Regions from separate parts of the Streptomyces sp. BBFR25 genome, predicted to be linked through region 1. Evidence: riboswitches for the same ligand, from Rfam matches in the RefSeq annotation. Region 1 holds a riboswitch; the other holds the start of a gene.
What was found. A riboswitch is a leader RNA that binds a small molecule or an ion and turns the genes downstream of it on or off. The one in region 1 is predicted to bind cobalamin.
Positions count from the first base shown of each region.

Region 2: it holds a riboswitch for cobalamin, as region 1 does, so the genes downstream of both, ACGH52_RS35785 (ABC transporter substrate-binding protein) here and ACGH52_RS25645 (ribonucleoside-diphosphate reductase subunit alpha) in region 1, are expected to answer to the same signal.

Region 1 is NZ_CP172447.1:5,594,767-5,605,969, forward strand. Features, by position in the region: gene ACGH52_RS25645 (ribonucleoside-diphosphate reductase subunit alpha) at 1-1,090, opposite strand, end outside; cobalamin riboswitch at 1,211-1,370, opposite strand; gene ACGH52_RS25650 (GNAT family N-acetyltransferase) at 1,431-1,937, opposite strand; gene mctP (monocarboxylate uptake permease MctP) at 2,010-3,620, opposite strand; gene ACGH52_RS25660 (DUF3311 domain-containing protein) at 3,617-3,904, opposite strand; gene ACGH52_RS25665 (GntR family transcriptional regulator) at 4,062-4,826, opposite strand; gene dasA (N,N'-diacetylchitobiose ABC transporter substrate-binding protein DasA) at 5,281-6,558, shown strand; gene ACGH52_RS25675 (carbohydrate ABC transporter permease) at 6,647-7,633, shown strand; gene ACGH52_RS25680 (carbohydrate ABC transporter permease) at 7,630-8,460, shown strand; gene ACGH52_RS25685 (glycoside hydrolase family 3 protein) at 8,469-9,953, shown strand; gene nagB (glucosamine-6-phosphate deaminase) at 10,173-10,958, opposite strand; gene ACGH52_RS25695 (SDR family oxidoreductase) at 11,093-11,203, opposite strand, start outside.
Region 2 is NZ_CP172447.1:7,969,889-7,981,091, reverse strand. Features, by position in the region: gene abc-f (ribosomal protection-like ABC-F family protein) at 448-2,082, shown strand; gene ACGH52_RS35800 (flavodoxin family protein) at 2,160-2,615, shown strand; gene ACGH52_RS35795 (ABC transporter ATP-binding protein) at 2,652-3,425, opposite strand; gene ACGH52_RS35790 (iron ABC transporter permease) at 3,422-4,447, opposite strand; gene ACGH52_RS35785 (ABC transporter substrate-binding protein) at 4,480-5,556, opposite strand; cobalamin riboswitch at 5,620-5,806, opposite strand; gene ACGH52_RS35780 (fasciclin domain-containing protein) at 5,887-6,546, opposite strand; gene ACGH52_RS35775 (M56 family metallopeptidase) at 6,821-7,762, opposite strand; gene ACGH52_RS35770 (BlaI/MecI/CopY family transcriptional regulator) at 7,769-8,155, opposite strand; gene ACGH52_RS35765 (TerD family protein) at 8,294-8,869, shown strand; gene ACGH52_RS35760 (hypothetical protein) at 8,926-10,614, opposite strand; gene ACGH52_RS35755 (DUF1996 domain-containing protein) at 10,821-11,203, opposite strand, start outside.

The sequences.
Region 1 (11,203 bases):
GCACGTCGGCGGGGGAGAACAGCGACCAGGTCCCGTCGGCGTCCACCCGGCGCATGAACTCGTCCGGGACCCAGTGCGCGAGGTTCAGGTTGTGCGTACGGCGGGCGTCCTCGCCGGTGTTGTCCCGCAGCTCCAGGAACTCCTCGACGTCCGCGTGCCAGGTCTCCAGGTAGACCGCCGCGGCGCCCTTGCGGCGGCCGCCCTGGTTCACGGCGGCGACCGAGGCGTCCAGCGTCTTCAGGAACGGGACGATGCCGTTGGAGTGTCCGTTGGTGCCGCGGATCAGCGAACCCCGGGCGCGGACGCGGGAGTAGGCGATGCCGATGCCGCCGGCGTGCTTGGAGAGGCGGGCGACCTGGTGGAGGCGGTCGTAGAGGGAGTCCAGCTCGTCCTTGGGGGAGTCCAGGAGGTAGCAGGACGACATCTGGGCGTGCCGGGTGCCGGAGTTGAAGAGGGTGGGGGAGGAGGGGAGGTAGTCCAGGCGGCTCATCAGGCCGTACAGGGCGGCGACCTCGTCCACCGCGCGGTCCGTGTCGTCCTCGGCGAGTCCGGCGGCGACCCGCAGCAGGAAGTGCTGGGGCGTCTCGACGGGCTTGCGGGTGATGGGGTGCCGGAGCAGGTAGCGGCTGTAGAGGGTGCGCAGCCCGAAGTAGCCGAAGCGGTCGTCGGCGTCCGGGTCGATCAGCGCGTCCAGGCGGGCCGCGTGCAGCCGGACGAACGCGGCGGTGCGGTCGGCGATCAGGCCCTCGCGGTGGCCGGTGGCGACCGAGTCGGTGAAGGCGGCGACGCCCTGGGAGGCGGCCTCGGCGCGGATGCCGATGGTCAGCAGCCGGGCGGCCAGCCGGGAGTAGACCGGGTCCTCGGAGATCAGACCGGCCGCCGCCTCCGTGGCCAGCTCGCGCAGCTCGGCCTCGTCGGCATGGGCGGACCGGCCCCGCAGCGCGGCGGCGGCCACCCGGCCGGGGTCGGCGCCCTGGAGGTCGGCGGTCAGCCCGGTCAGGGTCCGCAGCAGGGCGGCACCGGGTCCGTCGGGTTCCCCGGTCGCCGTCACCGGGGTCGCTGAAGCCGGATCGGCTGGCGCGATGGTCACGTGGAGCACTCCCTCGCTCGGCACGGGGCCTGGCGGAGGGCAGGGGGCTCACGAGCGCGCACGGCGTCGCGTCCACCGGCCCATTCCACGAGGCCCGGACGTCATGGCACCCGGGCCAAGGCGGCCGGGCGCACTGTCGGCAGGTCCTCGGACTGGACAGGCGTGCGCGCACGTGAAGACGTACGGATGCACGCAAGTACACCGTTGCGGGACAGTTCCGGATTCGCACCGGATTCCCCTGCGGCGACAGCGAGCACGAGCATACATCTTGTGCCGGGTGACGCGAGCACCCCCAGATGTTGTGTCCGGACGGCGCGTCAGGTGTCGCTCTGGGCTGGCGTCAGAGCGTCAGCCCGTAGGCGAGCAGCATGATGTCGTCCAGCTCCGGCAGGGGGTTCCAGTCGCGGGCGGGGGTGCGGCAAAAGCCCAGGCGTTCGTAGAGGCGGTGGGCGGTGTGCATGGCGCGCTGGGTCGACAGCACGACGCCCGCGCAGTCCGGCACGGACCGGGCGCGGTCGACGCAGGCCCGCACGAGGGCCTCGCCGGCCCCGCGGCCGCGTGCCTCGCGGGCGACGGCGAGCATGCGTATCTCGGCCTCGCCGGGACGCGCGATGTCCGCCATGGGGCCGCCGGACGGCACGAAGGTCACGCCGCCGAGCACCTGGGCGCCCGCCGCGGCGACCAGCACCTCGGCGGCCGCGGCCCGCTTGGCCACGTCGCGCAGCTCCTCCAGGTAGGAGTCGCTCGCCCCGAAGTCGAGGAGGTTGTCGCCCAAGTAGGCCTGCGCGGTGATCTCGCCGAGGGTGTCGTACTCCTCGGCGCTCGCCCGCCGGATCACGAAGTCCATGACGCCGAGTGTGCCCGACGGGTACGACAACGGGCCGCCGGATTTCTCCGACGGCCCGCTGACGTGGCGCCGCTAGTGCGAGCTGCCCGCCGTGGCCGGCGGCAGTTCCACCTGGACGCCGGGGTCGCCGGCGTCCGCCGTGTAGTCGCTCGGCTTGGTCTCGTCGACGCCGTCGGGCGCCTTGGCCGCCCTCAGGACGAAGGTCAGGACCACGGTGACCAGGACGTTCAGCACGAAGGCGGTGAGACCGATGTAGCCGATCTCGCCGATGCCGGGGATCTCGTCGGAGGAGCCGCCGAAGTGCTTCTGGGTCGGCGAGGCGACACCGTAGGCGGCGACCGTGCCGTAGACCATGCCGACCGCCCAGCCGCCGAGCAGCGCCCAGCGGTGGAACCAGCGGGTGAACAGGCCGCCGACCAGGGCCGGGAAGGTCTGCAGGATCCAGATGCCGCCCAGCAGCTGGAAGTTGATCGCGACCGTCTTGTCCATGCCCAGGACGAAGACCAGCGCGCCCACCTTCACCAGCAGCGACACCAGCTTGGAGACCTTCGTCTCCTGCGCCGGGGTGGCGTCGGGCTTGATGAAGTCCTTGTAGATGTTGCGGGTGAACAGGTTCGCGGCCGCGATCGACATGATCGCCGCCGGGACCAGGGCGCCGATGCCGATCGCCGCGAAGGCCACGCCCGCGAACCAGTCCGGGAACATGGTCTCGAACAGCTGCGGGATCGCCAGCTGGCCGTTCTCCACCTTGACCCCGGCCGCGATCGCCATGAAGCCGAGCAGCGCGAGCAGGCCCAGCATCAGTGAGTACAGCGGCAGGATCGTGGTGTTGCGGCGGATCACCTCACGGCTGCGCGAGGACAGCGTGGCGGTGATCGAGTGCGGATACATGAAGAGCGCGAGCGCCGAACCGAGCGCCAGGGTCGCGTACGTCCACTGGCCGCCCGCGTTCGGTACCACTCCGCCCGCGCCCGTCTCGGTGAACTTGTCGCTCGCCGACGCGAAGATGTCGTCGAACCCGCCCAGCTTGATGGGGATGTAGATGATCGCCACCGCGATGACGATGTAGATCAGCGTGTCCTTCACGAACGCGATCAGCGCGGGCGCGCGCAGCCCCGACGAGTACGTGTACGCCGCGAGCACGCCGAAGGCGATCAGCAGCGGCAGGTCCTTGATGAACCAGTTGGTGTCCTCGCCGCCGCCGACGCCCATCACGTCGAGCACGGCCTGGATGCCGACCAGCTGGAGCGCGATGTACGGCATGGTCGCCAGGATGCCGGTGACGGCCACCGCCAGCGACAGGCCCTTGGAGCCGAACCGGCCGCGCACGAAGTCCGAGGTCGTCACGTAGCCGTGCTTGTGCGAGACCGACCACAGGCGGGGCAGGAAGGTGAAGATCAGCGGGTAGACCAGGATCGTGTACGGCACCGCGAAGAAGCCGGACGCGCCCGCCGCGTAGATCGCCGCGGGGACGGCCACGAAGGTGTACGCCGTGTACAGGTCGCCGCCGAGCAGGAACCAGGTGACCCAGGTGCCGAACGAGCGGCCGCCGAGGCCCCACTCGTCGAGGCTGTTCTCGTTCTCGGCCCGGCGCCAGCGGGCGGCCAGGAAGCCCATGGCGGTGACGAGGACGAAGAAGAAGATGAAGACGGCGAGTGCGACGCCGTTCACGCCGTCGTTCATCGCGGCTCACCGCCCTTGGGCGAGGAGGGGGCGGCGGAGTGGGCGGCGCGTCCGCGCTGGTCGCGCTGCCACAGCTTGTACGCGGTCATCGTCAGCAACGTGGAGATCAGCACCCAGGCCATCTGGTACCAGTAGAAGAACGGGATGCCGATGAAGGTCGGGTCCGTCTTCGAGTACGAACCGACCCACAGCATGGCGACGAACGGTGCGACGAGACAGAACCCGATGACGACGCGCACCGGCGTCACCACCGGCCCTGTGCTCACTTCTGTGTCTTCTGGCATGCGCGGCTCCGTCCCCTCGCTGATCACCTCGTGCAGTGCGCACGAAATGTAGGTGACGGTGTCAAGACAGCGGAAGACCTCGTCCGTATATCGGTCCTCAACTGCAACTTCGCGCCCGCGCGCGGAAAGGTATGCCGGATATGCGCCGGGGCGGGGTCTAGTCCTGGGGCCGCTTGAGGCGGGCCACGAACTTGTAGCGGTCGCCCCGGTACACCGAGCGCACCCACTCCACCGGCTGACCGGTGCGGTCCTGCGAGTGCCGGGAGAGCATCAGCATGGGCAGACCCACGTCGGTGCCGAGCAGACCGGCCTCGCGCGGGGTGGCCAGGGAGGTCTCGATGGTCTCCTCGGCCTCGGCGAGATGGACGTCGTAGACCTCGGCGAGCGCGGTGTAGAGGGACGTGTACTTCACCAGGGAGCGGCGCAGGGCCGGGAAGCGCTTGGCGCTGAGGTGGGTGGTCTCGATCGCCATCGGTTCGCCGTTGGCCATGCGCAGCCGCTCGATGCGCAGCACCCGGCCGCCGGCCGTGATGTCCAGCAGTCCGGCGAGGCGGTCGTCGGCGGTGATGTAGCCGATGTCCAGCAGCTGCGAGGTGGGTTCGAGCCCCTGGGCCCGCATGTCCTCGGTGTACGAGGTGAGTTGCAGCGCCTGCGACACCTTGGGCTTGGCGACGAAGGTGCCCTTGCCCTGGATGCGCTCCAGGCGGCCCTCGACGACCAGCTCCTGAAGGGCCTGGCGCACGGTGGTGCGCGAGGTGTCGAACTCGGCGGCGAGGGTGCGCTCGGGCGGGACCGGGGTGCCCGGTGTCTGGGTCCGGGTCATGTCGAGCAGATGCTTCTTCAGACGGTAGTACTTGGGCACGCGCGCGGTACGGACGGTCGCCCCACCCTCGTTCTCCGCACTGCTGACGTCGGTGCTCATGCTCTGCCTTCCCGGCTCCGGTGCCGAAGCGACCGCTATCCCTGTCGGCCACGGCTCACATCGTGGCACGGCTTGGTGCCGGGATGGCCCCCGCACGCTCCGTGATCCCCTCTGTATACCCGCGGGAACACCCTTGGTCTAGTCCACAGGCCGGTCAGACACCGCTGGTACGCGCGTTCGCAGCCGTCCCCGCACGTCATTCGGTGGGGGGTGGTACACCCGGTCCCGGTCCGCCCGATCTGTCGCTTGCGCAATGAAAGGTCCCTGCATATCTCGGTCCCATCACGGACGCGGGGCCTGGGTTTGAACACCCTTGACAGGCCTATTGGTCTGGGCCAAGCTCCCCGTACTGGTCTACACCATTGGTCCAGGTCCCGGCCCCATGGGCGGTCCGCGTCGACGAGCAACCGCGGGGAGGCAGGGGGGTTGTGTGGCATCCCTGAGGAGGGTTGGCGTGAAGCGCAAGCTTATAGCCGCGATCGGTATCGCGGGCATGATGGTCTCGATCGCCGCGTGCGGGGGCGACAGCGACGACGACGGCAAGAAGGCCGGCGCCGACGGCTACGCCGGTGAGACGCTCACCGTGTGGGTGATGGACGGCTCCTCGCCGGACGACTGGCAGGCGGACCTCGCCAAGGACTTCGAGGCGAAGACCAAGGCCAAGGTCAAGTTCGAGATCCAGAAGTGGAACGGCATCCAGCAGAAGCTGACCACCGCCCTCTCCGAGGAGAACCCGCCCGACGTCTTCGAGATCGGCAACACCCAGACCCCCGCCTACGCCAAGACCGGCGGCCTCGCGGACCTGAGCGACCTCAAGAGCGAGATCGGCACCGACTGGTCCGAGTCCCTCAACAAGTCCGCCGTCTTCGACGGCAAGCAGTACGCGGCCCCGTGGTTCGTGGTCAACCGCGTCGTCGTCTACAACAAGAAGATCTGGGCGGACGCGGGCATCAAGGAACTGCCCAAGACCCGCGACGACTTCTACAACGACCTCAAGACGATCGGCGAGAAGACCGACGCCGAGCCGATCTACCTGCCCGGCCAGAACTGGTACCACTTCGTGGGCCTGGTCATCGGCGAGGGCGGTGAGCTGGTCAAGAAGGACGGCGACAAGTACGTCTCCAACCTGTCCGACCCGAAGGTCGCCGCCGCCACCGAGACCTACAAGAAGTTCCAGGCGCTCTCCAAGGCGCCCAAGGACAAGGACGAGGCCACCCCGCAGCAGGGCGAGATCTTCGCCAAGGGCAAGACCGGCGCCTTCATCGGCATGGGCTGGGAGGGCGCCACGGCGATCACCACCAACCCGGCGATCGAGAAGGACCTCGGCTACTTCACCATCCCGGGCCCCACGGCGGACAAGCCCGAGGGCGTCTTCCTCGGCGGCTCCAACCTGGCCGTCGCCGCGGGCAGCAAGAAGCAGGACCTCGCCAAGGAGTTCCTGAAGCTCGCGCTCTCCGACAAGTACGAGGGCGCGCTGGCCAAGGCCAACGGCGTCATCCCGAACAAGGAGGCGCTGCAGAGCAACCTGAAGGGCAACGCCGCCGCCGAGGCCGCCGCCCCGGCCGCCGGTACCGGTGACACCACCCCGCTGATCCCGGAGTGGGCCGCGGTCGAGAACGAGCCGAACCCGATCAAGACGTACCTGACGGCCGTCATGAAGGGGAAGTCCCCGGCCGAGGCCGCCAAGCAGGTCGAGGGCGAGTTCAACAAGCGCCTGGCACAGCAGCAGTAGCACCGGGTGAGCCGGGGCGGGGGCTGCGACACGACGGCCCCCGCCCCGGCGTCGAGGTGAACAGGTCGAGAAGAGAGAGACCGCGAGCATGACCGTGCAGACCGAACGGCCGCCCTCAGGCCCGTCGGACGTCCGCAAGGCGGACGGTGGGGGAACCGGCGGGCCGAGAGCGAGAGTTGCGTCGCGCGTCGGCGCGCTGACCCCGTATCTGCTGCTGCTGCCCGCCGCCGCGGCCACCGTGCTGCTGCTCGGCTGGCCGCTGCTGAAGGACGGCCTGCTGTCCTTCCAGAACCTCAACATGGCGCAGCTGATCCAGCACGTCACCGAGTGGACCGGCTTCGACAACTACAAGGAGGTCCTCACCGGCGAGGACTTCTGGCGCGTCACCCTCCGCTCCATCATCTTCACCGCGGTCAACGTCATCCTCACCGTGGTGCTGGGCGGTCTGATCGGCCTGTTGCTCGCCCGCCTCGGCAGGGCGATGCGGTTCGTGCTGATGATGGGCCTGGTCCTGGCGTGGGCCATGCCGGTGGTCGCCGCGACCACCGTCTACCAGTGGCTCTTCGCCCAGCGCTTCGGCGTCGTCAACTGGGTGCTCGACAAGCTCGGCTGGCACTCCATGGCCGACTTCAGCTGGACCGGCAGCCAGTTCTCGACCTTCTTCGTCGTCACCGTGCTGATCGTGTGGATGTCCGTCCCGTTCGTCGCGATCAACCTGTACGCGGCGACCACCACGATCCCCGGCGAGCTGTACGAGGCCGCCGCCCTCGACGGGGCCGGCGCGTGGCGCAGCTTCACCTCGGTCACCCTGCCGTTCCTGCGTCCGTTCCTCTACGCGACGACGTTCCTGGAGGTCATCTGGATCTTCAAGGCGTTCGTGCAGGTCTACACGTTCAACGGCGGCGGGCCCGACCGTCTCACCGAGATCCTGCCCGTCTACGCCTACATCGAGGGCGTCGGCAACCAGCACTACGGCATGGGTGCGGCGATCGCGGTCCTGACCATCCTGATCCTGCTCGGCCTGACCGCGTACTACCTCAGGATCGTGCTCAAGCAAGAGGAGGACGAGCTGTGAAGCGCTCGCTCTTCGGCCGCGTGTGGCCCAACGTCACGGCCGTCGTCCTGTTCATCGGCCTCGTCTTCCCCGTCTACTGGATGTTCGCCACGGCCTTCAAGCCGGCCGGTGACATCATCTCGGAGGATCCGGTCTGGTTCCCGACCGACATCACCTTCGAGCACTTCAAGACCGCGACCGAGGCCGACCACTTCTGGACGTACGTGAGCAACTCGCTCATCGTCACCGTCTGCGCGGTCGTCTTCTCGCTGATCATCGCGCTGGCCGGTTCCTTCGCCCTGGCGCGGATGCGGTTCAAGGGACGGCGCGGCTTCATCATCGGCTTCATGCTCGCCCAGATGGCGCCCTGGGAAGTCATGGTCATCGCGATCTACATGATCGTGCGCGACGCGTCCATGCTGAACAGCCTGGTGCCGCTCACGCTCTTCTACATGATGATGATCCTGCCCTTCACCATCCTGACGCTGCGCGGCTTCGTCGCCGCCGTGCCGAGGGAGCTGGAGGAGTCCGCAATGGTCGACGGCTGCACCCGGACCCAGGCCTTCCGCCGCGTCATCCTGCCGCTGCTCGCCCCGGGCCTGATGTCCACCTCGATGTTCGGCTTCATCACCGCCTGGAACGAGCTGCCGCTCGTCCTGGTCGTCAACAAGGAGGCGGAGTCCCAGACCCTGCCGCTGTGGCTGACCAGCTTCCAGACCGTCTTCGGCGACAACTGGGGCGCGACCATGGCCGCCTCCTCCCTGTTCGCCATCCCGATCCTGATCCTCTTCGTCTACCTCCAGCGCAAGGCCGTCAGCGGCCTGGCCGCCGGTGCCGTGAAGGGATAGCACCACCGATGACGACCCTCGCGAGGGCCACCGACACCCTCACGCGCGACGCGCTCACCGTCCTCCAGCCCGGCTTCGCCGGCACCACCGCCCCCGACTGGCTGCTGCGCCGCATCGGCGAAGGGCTGGCCTCCGTCGCCCTGTTCGGGCGCAACGTCACCTCGCCCGAGCAGGTGGCGGCCCTGACCGCGCAGTTGCGCGCCGAGCGCGAGGACCTGCTGGTCGCGATCGACGAGGAGGGCGGCGACGTCACCCGGCTCGAGGTGCGCACCGGCTCCTCCTTCCCCGGCAACCACGCCCTGGGCGCGGTGGACGACGTCGGGCTCACCCGGGCGGTGGCCGCGGAACTGGGCCGCCGGCTCGCCGCCTCGGGCGTCAACTTCAACTGGGCGCCGTCCGCCGACGTGAACTCCAACCCGGACAACCCGGTGATCGGCGTGCGCGCCTTCGGCGCCGACACCGACCTGGTCGCCCGGCACACCGCGGCCTACATCACCGGGATGCAGTCCGCGGGCGTGGCCACCTGCGCCAAGCACTTCCCGGGCCACGGCGACACGGGCATCGACTCCCACCACGCCATGCCGCGCATCGACGTGGACGCCGACGTGCTCGCCGAGCGCGACCTGGTCCCGTTCCGCGCGGCCGTCGCGGCCGGCAGCCGTGCGGTGATGAGCGCCCACATCCTGGTCCCGGCCCTGGACCCGGAGCTTCCGGCAACGTTGTCCCGCCGCATCCTGACCGACCTCCTGCGGGGCGAGTTGGGCTACGACGGGCTCGTCGTCACCGACGGCATCGAGATGAAGGCCATCGCGGGCGCGTACGGCATCGAGCGGGGCACGGTCCTGGCCATCGCCGCCGGTGCCGACGCGATCTGCGTGGGCGGCGGCCTGCACGACGAGGGCACCGTACGGCGGCTGAGCGACGCGCTGGTCGAGGCGGTCCGCGCGGGCGAACTCCCCGAGGAGCGCCTGGCCGACGCGGCCGAACGCGTCCGGTCCCTGTCCCGCTGGGCCGCGGAGAACCGTCCCGGCGACGGGGCGTCGGACGCCGCCGACGGCGACGTGGGCCTGCGTGCGGCCCGCCGCGCGCTGCGCGTCACCGGCGCCCTGGCCCCCCTCGCCGAGCCGCCGTACGTCGCCGCGTTCACCCCGGTGGCGAACATCGCGGTCGGCGACGAGACGCCCTGGGGCGTGGCCGCCGAGCTGTGCCGCCTGCTGCCGGGCACCGAGACCGGCAGCTTCAACGGGGCCGACGCCGGCCGCGAGGCGCTGGCCGCGGCGGGCTCCCGCCGCATCGTCGCCGTCGTCCGTGACGAGCACCGCCACCCGTGGATGGCGGCGGCCCTGGACGTCCTCCTGGCGGCCCGCCCCGACACGATCGTCGTCGAGATGGGCGTCCCGCGTGCGGAGCCCCGCGGCGCCGCCCACCTCGCCACCCACGGCGCGGCCCGCGTCTGCGGCCGAGCGGCGGCGGAGGCCATCGCGGGCGTCTGACCAAGACCCCGCGCTACGCCGAAGGCGTCGGCCCCCGCCACGGGACCGGCGCCTTCGGCACGCGGGCGGCGCGGTGGCGTGGGGGCTGTGTGCGTGGGGGCGTGTGCGTAGGGGGCGTGGGCCCGGGACGCACGAAGGCGCCGGGTCCCCGTGGGGATCCGGCGCCTTTCGCACGCGGGTGTCCGTCCCGCGAGAATGCGCACGCGGGGAAGGGACGGGTCAGATGCCCTGCCAGTCCGGCTTGTGGGCGTAGGTGTGCCGGAAGTAGTCGGCGAGCTTCAGCTTGGACGCGGCGGCCTCGTCGACGACGACCGTGGCGTGCGGGTGCAACTGCAGCGCGGAGGCCGGGCACACGGCGGCGACCGGGCCCTCGACGCTCGCGGCGACCGCGTCGGCCTTGCCCTCGCCGGTGGCGAGCAGCACCACGTGCCGGGCCTCCAGGATGGTGCCGATGCCCTGGGTGATCACGTGGTGCGGCACCTGCTCGATGTCGCCGTCGAAGAAGCGCGCGTTGTCGACCCGAGTCTGCTCGGTCAGGGTCTTGATCCGCGTCCGCGAGGCGAGCGAGGAGCACGGCTCGTTGAAACCGATGTGCCCGTCGGTGCCGATGCCCAGCAACTGGAGGTCGACCCCGCCGGCGCCGCCGAGCGCCCGGTCGTAGTCCTCGCACGCCGCCTGCACGTCCGCGGCCGTCCCGTCGGGGCCCATGAACGCGTCCATGCCGATGCCCAGCGGTTCGAGCACCTCGCGCCGCAGCACCGAGCGGTACGACTCCGGGTGCTCCGCGGGCAGCCCCACGTACTCGTCGAGCTGGGCGATCCGCGCCCGCGCGGTGTCCACGGCACCCGAGCGCACCTTGTCCGCCAGCGCCTCGTACACGGGCAGCGGCGTCGAGCCGGTGGCCACACCGAGCAGGGCGTCGGGCTTGCGCCGGAGCAGCTGTGCCATGGCTTCGGCTATGAGTTCGCCGCCCGCCTTGGCATCGGGAACGATGACAACTTCCACGCTGGCCTGCCGTTTCGAAGAGAGGACTCACCCGGGGCCCGGGACTGGCTATGTGGTTTAGACCAATCTAACAGAGCAGGCCCCCGCGGTCGCGCTGAAACGGTCGGACGAGTGGTGGTGCGCCGAGCGTGGTGTCAGGTCAGTGAACCTCCCGTGGCGTCCACCCAGCTTCCCGTGACCCATCGGCCCCCGTGCGAGGCGAGGAACGCGACGACGTCGGCCACCTCGGCGGTCGAACCCACCCC
Region 2 (11,203 bases), 2.4 Mb from region 1:
ACGGCCCGGCGGACTTGGGCATCACCGCCGAGCAGGCCGGGGGCTCGCGGCAGCCCGCTCGCACTGCTGAACATGCCGATTTCAGAGGCGTGAGGGCCGCGCGCCCCCCGCCCGGCGAGCCCGTCGACGGCTGCGGAAACGAGGCGTACTCGTGCTGCACGGCGACCGCGACCGGGTCGCCGGGCTCCGCTCGGGACGGCGGCGTGTGCAGTCCGGCGTCCGGACCGGGAGGCCGATTGCTAGGCTGGTGGAGACGTTGATCGTGCAGCGAGGGAGTCGCGGACATGGTGGGTGACGACGACATCTCCGGGTGAGACCCGGTTCCGGTAGGCCGCCGCGGGCGATTTCGAGCGCCGTCGCAGTGGCCCCTTCGTCGTTCCCTTTTCCCTGTCTTCCGTCCCGGGCAGAGGTCCGTCTCCTGCCCCTCGGCTCCACGAGGTCGTCTCCATGTCCGACGCCGTCCTGCGCTGCTCCCACCTGTCCTTCTCCTGGCCCGACGACACCCCCGTCTTCGAGGACCTGTCGTTCACCGTGGGCGCCGGCCGCACGGGTCTCGTGGCCCCCAACGGGGCCGGCAAGTCCACCCTGCTCAAGCTGATCGCCGGAGAACTGCGGCCCACCGCGGGCTCCGTGACGGTCTCCGGGGTCCTCGGCCATCTGCCGCAGACCCTCCCCCTGACGGGCGGCCTCACCGTCGCCGAGGTCCTCGGCGTCGACGCCGTGATCCGGGCCATCGACGCCGTCGAGTCCGGGGACGTGGCCGAGGAGCACTTCACGGCCATCGGCGACGACTGGGACATCGAGGAACGCACCCGCGCCCAGCTCGACCGCCTGGGCCTGGGCGGCCTCGCCCTGGACCGGCGGCTGAGCACGCTCAGCGGCGGTCAGGTCGTCTCCCTCGGACTCGCCGCCCAGCTGCTGAAGCGGCCCGACGTCCTGCTGCTCGACGAGCCCACCAACAACCTCGACGTGGCCGCCCGGAGCAGGCTCCACGACGTGCTCACGGACTACAACGGCTGTCTGCTGCTGGTCAGCCACGACCGGGAGCTGCTCGACCGCATGGAGCGCATCGCCGAACTCGACCGCGGTGAGCTGCGCTTCCACGGCGGCAACTTCACCGCGTACGAGGAGGCCGTGCGGGCCGAGCAGGAGGTCGCCGAGAAGAACGTCCGCAACGCCGAACAGGAGCTGAAGCGCGAGAAGCGGGAACTGCAGCAGGCCCGCGAGCGCGCCGACCGCCGGGCGAGCAACGCCGCCCGCAACCTCAAGAACGCCGGGCTCCCCCGCATCTTCGCCGGCAACATGAAGCGCGGGGCCCAGGAGTCCGCGGGCCGGGCGGGTCAGACCCACGCCGGCCGGGTCGGTGAGGCGAAGGCACGGCTGGACGAGGCGGAGCGGTCGCTGCGCGAGGAACAGCGCATCACGCTGGACCTGCCGGAGACCGACGTCCCCGCGGGACGCACCCTCTTCCTCGGTCAGGGGCTCAGGATCCGGCTCGGCGAGCGGGAGGTGTTCGCCGGGGCGGGCGTCGACCTGACGGTCCGGGGACCCGAGCGCATCGCGCTGACCGGGTCCAACGGCGCGGGCAAGAGCACGCTGCTGCGGCTGCTCAACGGCGACCTGGAGCCGGAGGGCGGCAACCTCAGGCGCGCCGACGGGCGCGTCGCATATCTCTCCCAGCGGCTCGACCTGCTGGACGAGGAGCGCACCGTCGCCGAGAACTTCGCCGCCTACGCCCCTCACCGCCCGGAGGCCGAGCGGATGAACCTCCTCGCGCGCTTCCTCTTCCGGGGTGCCCGCGCCCACCTGCCCGTCGGTCTGCTCTCCGGCGGCGAGCGGCTGCGGGCCACCCTGGCCTGCGTCCTGTGCGCGGAACCGGCCCCGCACCTGCTCCTCCTGGACGAGCCGACGAACAACCTCGACCTGGTCGGCGTGGGCCAGCTGGAGAGCGCCCTGAACTCCTACCGGGGCGCTTTCGTGGTCGTCAGTCACGACCGGCGGTTCCTGCGCGAGATCGGCGTCGACCGCTGGCTGCGGCTGGCCGACGGCGAGCTGACGGAGACGGGGGCCGCCGAGGAGTAGCACACGGCGGGGCCAGACCTCCCGGGTGCCGCGGGGTCCGTTTGCGATCGGGGGGTGCCGGGCGGCAGGCTGCCGGTGTGGCCACTTTGCTGATCGTGCATCACACGCCGTCGCCGAACTGCCAGGCGATGCTGGAGTCCGTCGTGTCCGGGGCGACCGCGCCCGAGATCGAAGGGGTGCGGGTGGTCCGGCGGGCGGCCCTGGCGGCCACGGCCGTCGACGTGCTGGAGGCGGACGGCTTCCTGCTGGGCACCCCGGCCAACCTGGGCTACATGTCGGGTGCGCTCAAGCACTTCTTCGACCAGGTCTACTACCCCTGCCTGGACGAGACGCGCGGCCGCCCCTTCGGCTACTACGTGCACGGGGGCAGCGACACCACGGGCGCGGTGCGCGGCATCGAGTCGGTCACGACCGGCCTCGGCTGGCAGCGCGCGGCACCCGCGGTGAACGTGGCCGGTGAGCCCGGCAAGGCAGACTTGCAGGCCTGCTGGGAGCTGGGGGCCACCCTCGCCGCCGGTCTGATGGACGACTGAGCCCGCGCCGGGTGGCCGCTCGCAGTGGCTGCTTCCCTAGCCCGGCAGTGTGCCCAGGAAGCGGACGTGCGGGCGGTCGGCCGGGCCGGGGCGGGTGATCTCCGCTTCGACCCGGTAGACCTTCGCGACCAGGTCCGTCGTCAGGACCTGTGCCGGTGGGCCGCAGGCCACGACCCGTCCCTCCGCGAGGACGACGAGGTGGTCGCAGTACATGGCGGCGAGGTTGAGGTCGTGCAGGGCGACGACGCTGGTGACGGGCAGGGCGGCGACCAGGGCCAGCACGTCCAGCTGGTGCTGGACGTCCAGGTGGTTGGTCGGTTCGTCGAGCAGGAGTTCACGCGGCTCCTGGGCGAGGGCGCGGGCGATCTGGACGCGCTGGCGTTCGCCGCCGGAGAGGGTGTGCCAGAGGCGGTCGGCGTGGTCCGTCAGACCGGTGCGGTCCAGGGCGTCCGTGACCGCCCCCTCGTCGGCCGCCGACGCCGGTGTCCAGGCGCGGCGGTGCGGGATGCGGCCGAGCCGGACGACGTCCCGGACCGTCAGTTCCACCTGGGTGTCCGTCTGCTGTTCCACCACGGCCACGCGCCGGGCGACGTCCCGGCGGCCCACCCGGTCCAGGGGGCGTCCGTCGAGGGTGACGCGGCCCGCGGTCGGGGCGAGCACGCCGGCGAGCAGCCGCAACAGGGTGGACTTGCCGGAGCCGTTGGGACCGAGCAGGCCCGTCATGGCGCCGTCGCGCGGGCTCAGGTCGACGCCGTCCAGGATCAGGCGGCCACCGGTGGTGCGGGAGACCCGCTCGGCGTTCAGGGTCACCGTGTCCTCCGGGTGCGGTACAGCACGAGCACGAAGGCCGGCACACCGATCAGCGAGGTCACCACTCCCACCGGGACCTCCTGGGGTTCCAGGACGGTACGGGCCAGGGTGTCGACCCACACCAGGAACACGGCACCGGCGAGCGCGCAGACCGGCAGCAGCCGGGCGTGTCCGGGACCGGTGAGCGCCCGTACCGCGTGCGGCAGCACCAGCCCGACGAAGCCGATCGCGCCCGCCGAGGCCACCAGGGCGGCGGTGAGCAGAGCGGTGGCGCACAGCAGCACCAGCCGGGTGCGGGCCACGTGGACGCCGAGCGCGGTCGCCGCGTCCTGGCCGAAGGCGAAGGCGTCCAGCGTCCTGGCGTGACCGAGGCACACGGCCAGGACCAGCACCAGGACCGCCGTGCCGGTCCACACGTCGCTCCAGCCCGCGCCGCCGAGCGAGCCGAGCAGCCAGAACAGCACGCCGCGGGTGGTCTCGGCGTCGGCGGCGGTCATGACCACGAAGGAGGTGAGCGCCGAGAACAGCTGCATCGCCGCCACGCCCGCGAGCACCACCCGGTCCGTGGTGCCGCCGAGGCTGTGGCTGAGCAGCATCACCAGCGCGAAGGAGCAGACCGCCCCGACGAACGCCCCGCCGGAGACGGAGAGCGCGCCGCCTCCCACGCCGAGCACGACGACCAGGACGGCGCCGGTCGAGGCACCGGAGGAGACGCCGAGGACGAAGGGGTCGGCGAGCGGGTTGCGCAGCAGGGACTGGAGCACGGCCCCGCAGACGGCGAGTCCCGCGCCGCACACCGCGGCGAGGAGGGTACGGGGCAGCCGCAGGTCCCAGACGATGCCGGCGCGGATCGGGGAGACGTCCCCGGCGGTGGTGCCGGCCCCGAGGTGGGCGGCGATCACGGACCACACGTCGGCGACGCCGATGTCCGCGGGGCCGATGGTGACGGCGACGGCCACGGAGGCGCACAGGGCGAGGGTTCCGGCCGCCGCCCACCCGAGGGCGCCGCGCGGTGCGCGTATGCCGGGGACGGGGGCCGTCCGGCTCGCGGACGTCACTGGGCGAGTCCGAACCCGCGCAGGGCCGCCGCCACCTGTTCCACGCCCTCGACGGTGCGGATGGTGGGGTTCATGGCCTGTCCGCTGAGCAGCACGTAGCGTTTCTCGCGGACCGCGGTCATGTTCCTGGTCACGGGGTCGGACTCCAGGAACTCGATCTTCTTCGCGGCCGTCTCGGCCGTCTGGGACCTGCGGGTGAGGTCGCCGAGGACCAGGACGTCGGGGTCCCGGTCGGCGACGGTCTCCCAGCCGACCTGCGGCCACTCCTCGTGGGTGTCGTCCATGGCGTTCCGGGCGCCGACCGCATGGGTGATGACGCCGGGGGCGCCGCAGCAGCCCGCCAAGTAGGGCGAGGTGGAGTTGGCGAACCAGTACATGAGAGTGACGCCGGAGGCGTCGATGCCGGATGTCGCCTTGTCGACCCTGGACCGGAGGTCGGCGACGAGTTTCTCGCCGCGCTGCTCGACGCCGAAGAGGCGGGCCAGGTCGCGGACTTCGCGGTAGACGGTGTCCATGGACAGGGGTTCGTTCCGGACGCCGTCGCCGTCGCCGCTGTTGTCCTTGCCGGCGCAGTCGGACGGGGACAGGTAGGCGGGCACACCGAGTTTCGTGAACCGTTCGCGGGTGGCCACGCCGCCGGTGCCGAGCGTGGAGGCGAAGGAGGCGGCGACGAAGTCGGGTTCGGCGTCCAGGACCGTCTCGAAGGACGGCATGTCGTCGGCGAGCCGGGGGACATCGGCGTTCGCCTTCTCCAGTCCCTTCATGACCGGGTCGGTCCAGGTGGCGGTGCCCGCCATACGGTCGGCGAGGCCGAGCGAGAGCAGGATCTCCGTCGTGCCCTGGTTGAGGGAGACGGCCCGGCGCGGGGGCGCGTCGACCCGGACGTCGTGCCCGCAGTCACGGACGGTGCGCGGGTAACCGACCGCGTCGGACTCCGCGGCCGAGTCGTCGGTGCCGGCACCGGACCCGCAGCCGGAGATCAGCAGGGCGCCGGACAGGAACAGGACGGGGCCGCGCAGGGCGCGCCGGGAAAGGAGGAGTCGCCGGGGGCCGACGGGGCGTGCTGCTGGCAAGGAAGGATCCTCTGGCGTCGAGGGCTCATGCGCGAAGCCCGTCCGTACGATGCGGCCCGCGCCGCACGCGGCGCGGGTGCCAGCAGGTCTTCGGACTCGGGATCGACCGGACGGGACGCCTTCCCGGACGGCGTACGCCGCCCAGTGGCCCGTGTCCCGCCCGTCCCCCTCACCGCTGCGCGTCAGTTCCGGATTCGCACCGGATTCCCTGACCCACCAGGTGGGTTCGACTGGCTTGCGCAAGCTACCACAGGGTCATCGCCCCGCCGGGGGACGGGCCACTGCCCGACCCGCTCCCCCGGCCCTCGGGCCGCCACGCCCGCCCGCGCGTCAGCTCTTCGGCATGAGGACGGTGTCGATGACGTAGACGTTGGCGTTGGCGGTCTTCACGTTGCCGCAGACGACCTTGGCGGAGTCGTTGACCTTGTAGGACTCGTCCGAGCCCGCGGTGGTCAGCTCGGACTTCTGCAGCGTCTCGAAGGAGCCCTTCTCCAGGTCCTTCGGCGCGAGCTTCTGGCCGACGACGTGGTAGGTCAGGATGTCGGTGAGCATCGCCTTGTCGCCCAGGACCTTGTCCAGGTCGGCCTTCGGGATCTTGGCGAAGGCGTCGTTGGTCGGCGCGAACACGGTGATGTTCTCGGCGTTGTTGAGCGTGTCGACCAGACCGGCCTTCTTGACCGCCGTCACCAGCGTGGACAGGGCCGGGTTGTTCGAGGCGGCCGTGGCGACCGGGTCCTTGGCCATGCCGTCGAACGAACCGGCACCCTCCTTCGGCACCGTGGAGCAGGCAGGGCCGAACGGCTCGTCGGAGTCCGTCATGCCGCCGGAGGTGTCGGACGACTGGTCGTCGCTCGCCGCGGGAGCCGAGGAGGCGGCCTGGGCGGAGTCCGAGGAGCCGCTGTCGCCGTCGTCGGAACAGGCGGCCAGGGACAGGGGCAGGACGGCGGCCGCGACGACGGCGACGGCGGAACGACGGATACGGGCGTTCATGGAGAATCTCCCTGAAAACGGGCAGCGCGAGGACTGCGTCGATACGCAGTGGCGCTGCGGGGTGATGGTGCGGAGCTGACGTGGTGTGCGGCGGGCCGCCGAGTACGCGGTGCCGTTACGTGGTGGCCGGGCGACCCGGGTCCGGGGTCAGCCGGCGGTTCGCTGTCGGCGCGGTCTTGGTTCTTCCCTCACACGGGGAATCCGGAGCGGGCACCGTTCCGGATTGGTTCCTCACCCGATCGAGTGAGGAAGTCTCGGCGTCGGTGAGGGCCGGTCAGAACGGCGTCGCGGCCCGCAGGATGAGGAACATCGTGACGGCCGCGTTCGCGGACGACATCGCCGATACGGCGGTTCCGGCGGCCGCCGCCCACGCCGCCAGGCCCACCGAGGTGAACACCGGGGGCCAGGTGCGGACTGCGGGAGCGGGCCCCAGCAGGGCCGCCACCCGGCGGGGCACCGGGCCGGGCGCCGCGAGGCCGGCGAGGGTGGCGAGGGTGGCGACAGGGGTGCCGCGGGAGACGAGCGCAGCCTTGCCGATCGCGGTCGCCACCGCACGGCGGTCACCGACCGCCCGTGCGGCCGCCTCGTCCGCCCACCGCTCCGCCGTGTAGGACACGGCCGTCCGCAGGGGGCGCAGGAACGGGTTGGCCAGCGCGGCGAGCCGGACGGCGAGCAGGAAGCGGTGGTGCCGGGCGGCGAGGTGGGCGCGCTCGTGGGCGAACAGGGCGCGCCGCTCCCCCGGTTCGAGGCAGTCGAGCAGGGCCGTACTCACCACGACCCGGTCCCGGCGTCCGCCCGGCAGCGCGTACGCGTAGGGCACGTCGTCCGGAAGCACGGCCACCCCGGTGCCCGGCAGCCCGGCCAGCGCGCGGTGGGCGCGGCGGCGCACCCTGCCGTGCCGCCACAGGGCCCGCGCCGAGGCCGCGACCACCAGGCAGAGCGCGGGAATGGCCGCCTTGCCGACGACCTCGTCGTAGGGCACCGCGGCCCGCACCTCGGGGTCCGACCAGCCGTCGGGCAGCGGGTTGCCGGGCAGCTGGGCGGTGCCGACCACCATCACCAGGGCCAGGCACACGGTGCTGCACAGGGCCATCACGGCGGCGACGGCGGTGAGCAGCCCGGTCGCGGTCCGCGGGTGCAGGTGCTGCTCGGCGAGCCTGGCGATCGGCCATGCCGTCAGCGGCAGGACCAGGGGCAGGAAGACGAAGACCCCCATGCGGTGTCAGCCGTCCTCCGCGGCGCGCGCGTGCCCGAGCAGGTCGCGCAGCAGCCGCTCGTCGTCGGGGTCGAGGCCCGTGACGAAGCTGGCCAGTACCGCTTCCCGGTCACTCTCGGCGTCCAGCACCTTGCGCATCTTCCGCGCGGCCAGGCCCGCCTGGTCCGAGGCGGGCGTCCAGGCGAAGGACCGGCCCGCGCGCTCGCGGCTGACGGCGCCCTTCTCGAGCAGCCGGGTCAGGATCGTGATCACCGTGGTGTAGGCGAGGTCGCCGCCGAGGCGTTCCTGCACCCAGCCGGCCGTCGCGGGCCCGTCCGCCTCGCGCAGCACGGCCAGCACCAGCGCTTCCAGCTCACCCTGGCCCCGCCGCCGCGGACGCCGGTCATCCGTCACGGCCCGCCTCCTTCCGCCGCCGATCGTCTTCCGGGCGACATCGTATAGAAGGCTTTCTTCTACAGTGTTGTAGATTATCGGGAGAGGCATACGGAACACTGAACACGGAACGCAGCGGACGCGACGAAGGAGAACGCAGTGGGAGTTTCCCTGGCCAAGGGCGGCAACGTCTCGCTCAGCAAGGAGGCGCCCGGCCTGACCGCCGTACTGGTCGGTCTGGGATGGGACGTGCGCACCACGACCGGCACCGACTACGACCTCGACGCCTCCGCGCTGCTCCTCGACGCGTCGGGCAAGGTGCTCTCGGACGGGCACTTCGTCTTCTACAACAACCTCACCAGCCCGGACGGCTCGGTCGAGCACACCGGGGACAACCTCACCGGCGAGGGCGAGGGCGACGACGAGGCGGTCAAGGTGAACCTCGCCGCGGTCCCGGCCGAGGTGGACCGGATCGTCTTCCCGGTGTCCATCCACGATGCGGAGAACCGCGGCCAGAGCTTCGGCCAGGTGCGCAACGCCTTCATCCGGGTGGTCAACCAGGCGAACAACCAGGAACTCGCCCGCTACGACCTGTCCGAGGACGCCTCGACCGAGACCGCGATGGTCTTCGGCGAGCTGTACCGGCACGGCGCCGAGTGGAAGTTCCGGGCGGTCGGGCAGGGCTACGCCTCGGGCCTCGCGGGCATCGCCGCGGACTTCGGCGTCAACGTCTGACGACCGCCCCCTTCCCCGGGCCCCGAGGCGGGCCCGGTGGAGTCGGTGGTCAGTGGTCAGCGGTCAGTGGTGCAGCAGCCGGGCCCGCCACCGGTGGCCGCGGTGGTGTCGAGACGGCAGAAGCAGGACGCCTCGACCGGCACGTCCGCCAGCGCGGTGGCGAGCCTCAGCTGCCGTGCCACGATCCGCGCCTCCCCCGTCCTGCCCAGCCGCACCAAGCACTCGTGCAGTCCGTGCAGGGCCCAGACGTTGTTCGGGTGCTGGAGCGGGCGGGGCAGGGTGTCGTCCAGGCCCAGGTCGGCCCGGTAGACCGCCTCGGCCTCGGCGATCCGGCCCTGTTCCAGGAGCAGGGCACCGTAGGCGTGCCGGGTGGGCTGCATCCAGCCCCAGGGTTCGTCGTAGGGGAGACTGTCGTCCAGCTCGATCGAGCGCTCCAGGGCGGCGAAGGCGGCGGCGTGGTCGCCCCTGCGGTACTCCAGTTCGCCGTCGAGCATGGCCGAGGCGATGGCGAGGATATCGGCACAGGTGTTGTTGAAGAGCGTGCGGGACTCGGGCACACTCTCGACCGCCGCCCGGAACAGCTCGCGTTCGGTCTCGGCCTCCGCGACCCGGCCGGTGGCCGAGAGGGCGACGCCGCGGGCGTAGTGCAGCATCGCGGTCGTCACGCAGTACAGCCGGGGGTCGGCCGGCCGGGGCAGCGCGAGGATGTCCGCCCAACGGCCGAACCGGATCAGGACGTGCACCCGCATGGCCGGGAAAGCCTCCAGCCAGTCGGCCATCGGCGGACTCTCCACCCGCAGCAGTTCCTCGGGAACGGACGCCTCCAGGCGGGCCGCGGTGTCGAGGGCGACCTCGTACTGCCCCAGGAACATCGCCCCGTAGATCCTGAAGTGGTAGTTGTGGGCGCGGTAGAGGGTGTAGAAGTTCATCGCCCCCGACCGGGCGCGGTACCTCTCGTCGGCGGCGATCGCGGCCTCGTTGTCCGACACCACACGGCGGTAGTCGCCGCACAGCACTTCGAGGTGCGACGGCATGTGCAGGAGGTGCCCGGCGTCCGGGACCAGGCCGCGCAGCCGGTCGGCGACCGTGAGGGCGGCCTCGGGGGTGGGCGACATCTCCATCAGGTGGACGTAGAGGTGCAGGACGCCGGGGTGGTCGCGGCCTCCGTCGGCGGCCAGGGCGCGGTCCAGCACCTCCTTGGCCGCCAGGGTGCGCGCACCCTCCGCGGGCAGCCCGGTGCGCAGGTCCCACAGCTGCCAGGGGGTCAGGTTCATCAGGGCGTCCGCGTAGAGGGCGGCCACGTCCAGGTCGTCGCGGGCCAGTTCGTACACGGCGCGCATGCTGTCGGCGTACGGCGCGTTCCACACCGAGCAGTCCTCGACGGCGCTCGCCTGCGGGTAGCGTGCGCGCAGGGCGCCGATGAGGGCACGTTCGACCGGGGTGGCCCGGCCGGCCAGCTCGTGGGCGCGTTCGACGGCGGCGTGGGTGCGGTCGACGGTCCGGGTCAACTCCTCGGCGTCGAAGGCCTCCCACGGCTTGTTGTAGTTGGGGCCGAGCGCGTGGGCGATGCCCCAGTGGGCCATGGCGCAGTCCGGGTCCGTGGCGGCGGCGGCCTCGAAACAGGCGACCGCCTCCTCGTGGTGGAAGGCGTACGTCCACACCAGCCCACGGTCGAACCACCGCTGGGCGTCGGGCGACGAGGTCGTCACCGGGCGCCCGTGGCCGCCCAGGTCGTAGTAGTCCATGAGGGGACGTATACCGCACCCGGGAACGGACGCGGAGCACTTCGGCGGACGGCCGCACGACCGGTGTCCGGGACGACCGCCTCGAAGTCACCGGCCGAACCGTGGACGACGGCGGTGCCGCTCCAAGCCCGGCTCAAGAGCCACTTCCCGACGGGTGGGCGGGGGGCGTCCCCCGCCCACCCCTCGTCATGCCGGTGGCGCAGGTGTCACCGCGCATGCCGCCTGGAACGGATCAGCAGCACACATCCACCGGCGAAGAGCACGCCGCCGACCGCCGCGGGCCACAGGCCGAGCCCGGAACCCGTCTCGGCGAGTCCGCCCTGAGCCTGCGGTGCGGGCGCCGTACCGGCGCCGTCGCCACCGTTGCCGGTGGTGCCGGTGTTGTCGGTGTTGTCGGTGTTGCCGGTGTTGCCGGTGTTGCCGGTGTTGCCGGTGGTTCCGGTGGTTCCGGACGTCTCGGCCGCGGCCGTGGCGCCGCTCACGTCGTCCGGGGTGCCGGCGGCAGGCGTCGTCGCGGCCCTGGGTTCGGCGCTCGCGGAGGCGGCGGCGCCCCGGTCCTGGGCCGGGGGCGCCGGCTTCTCCCCGCCGG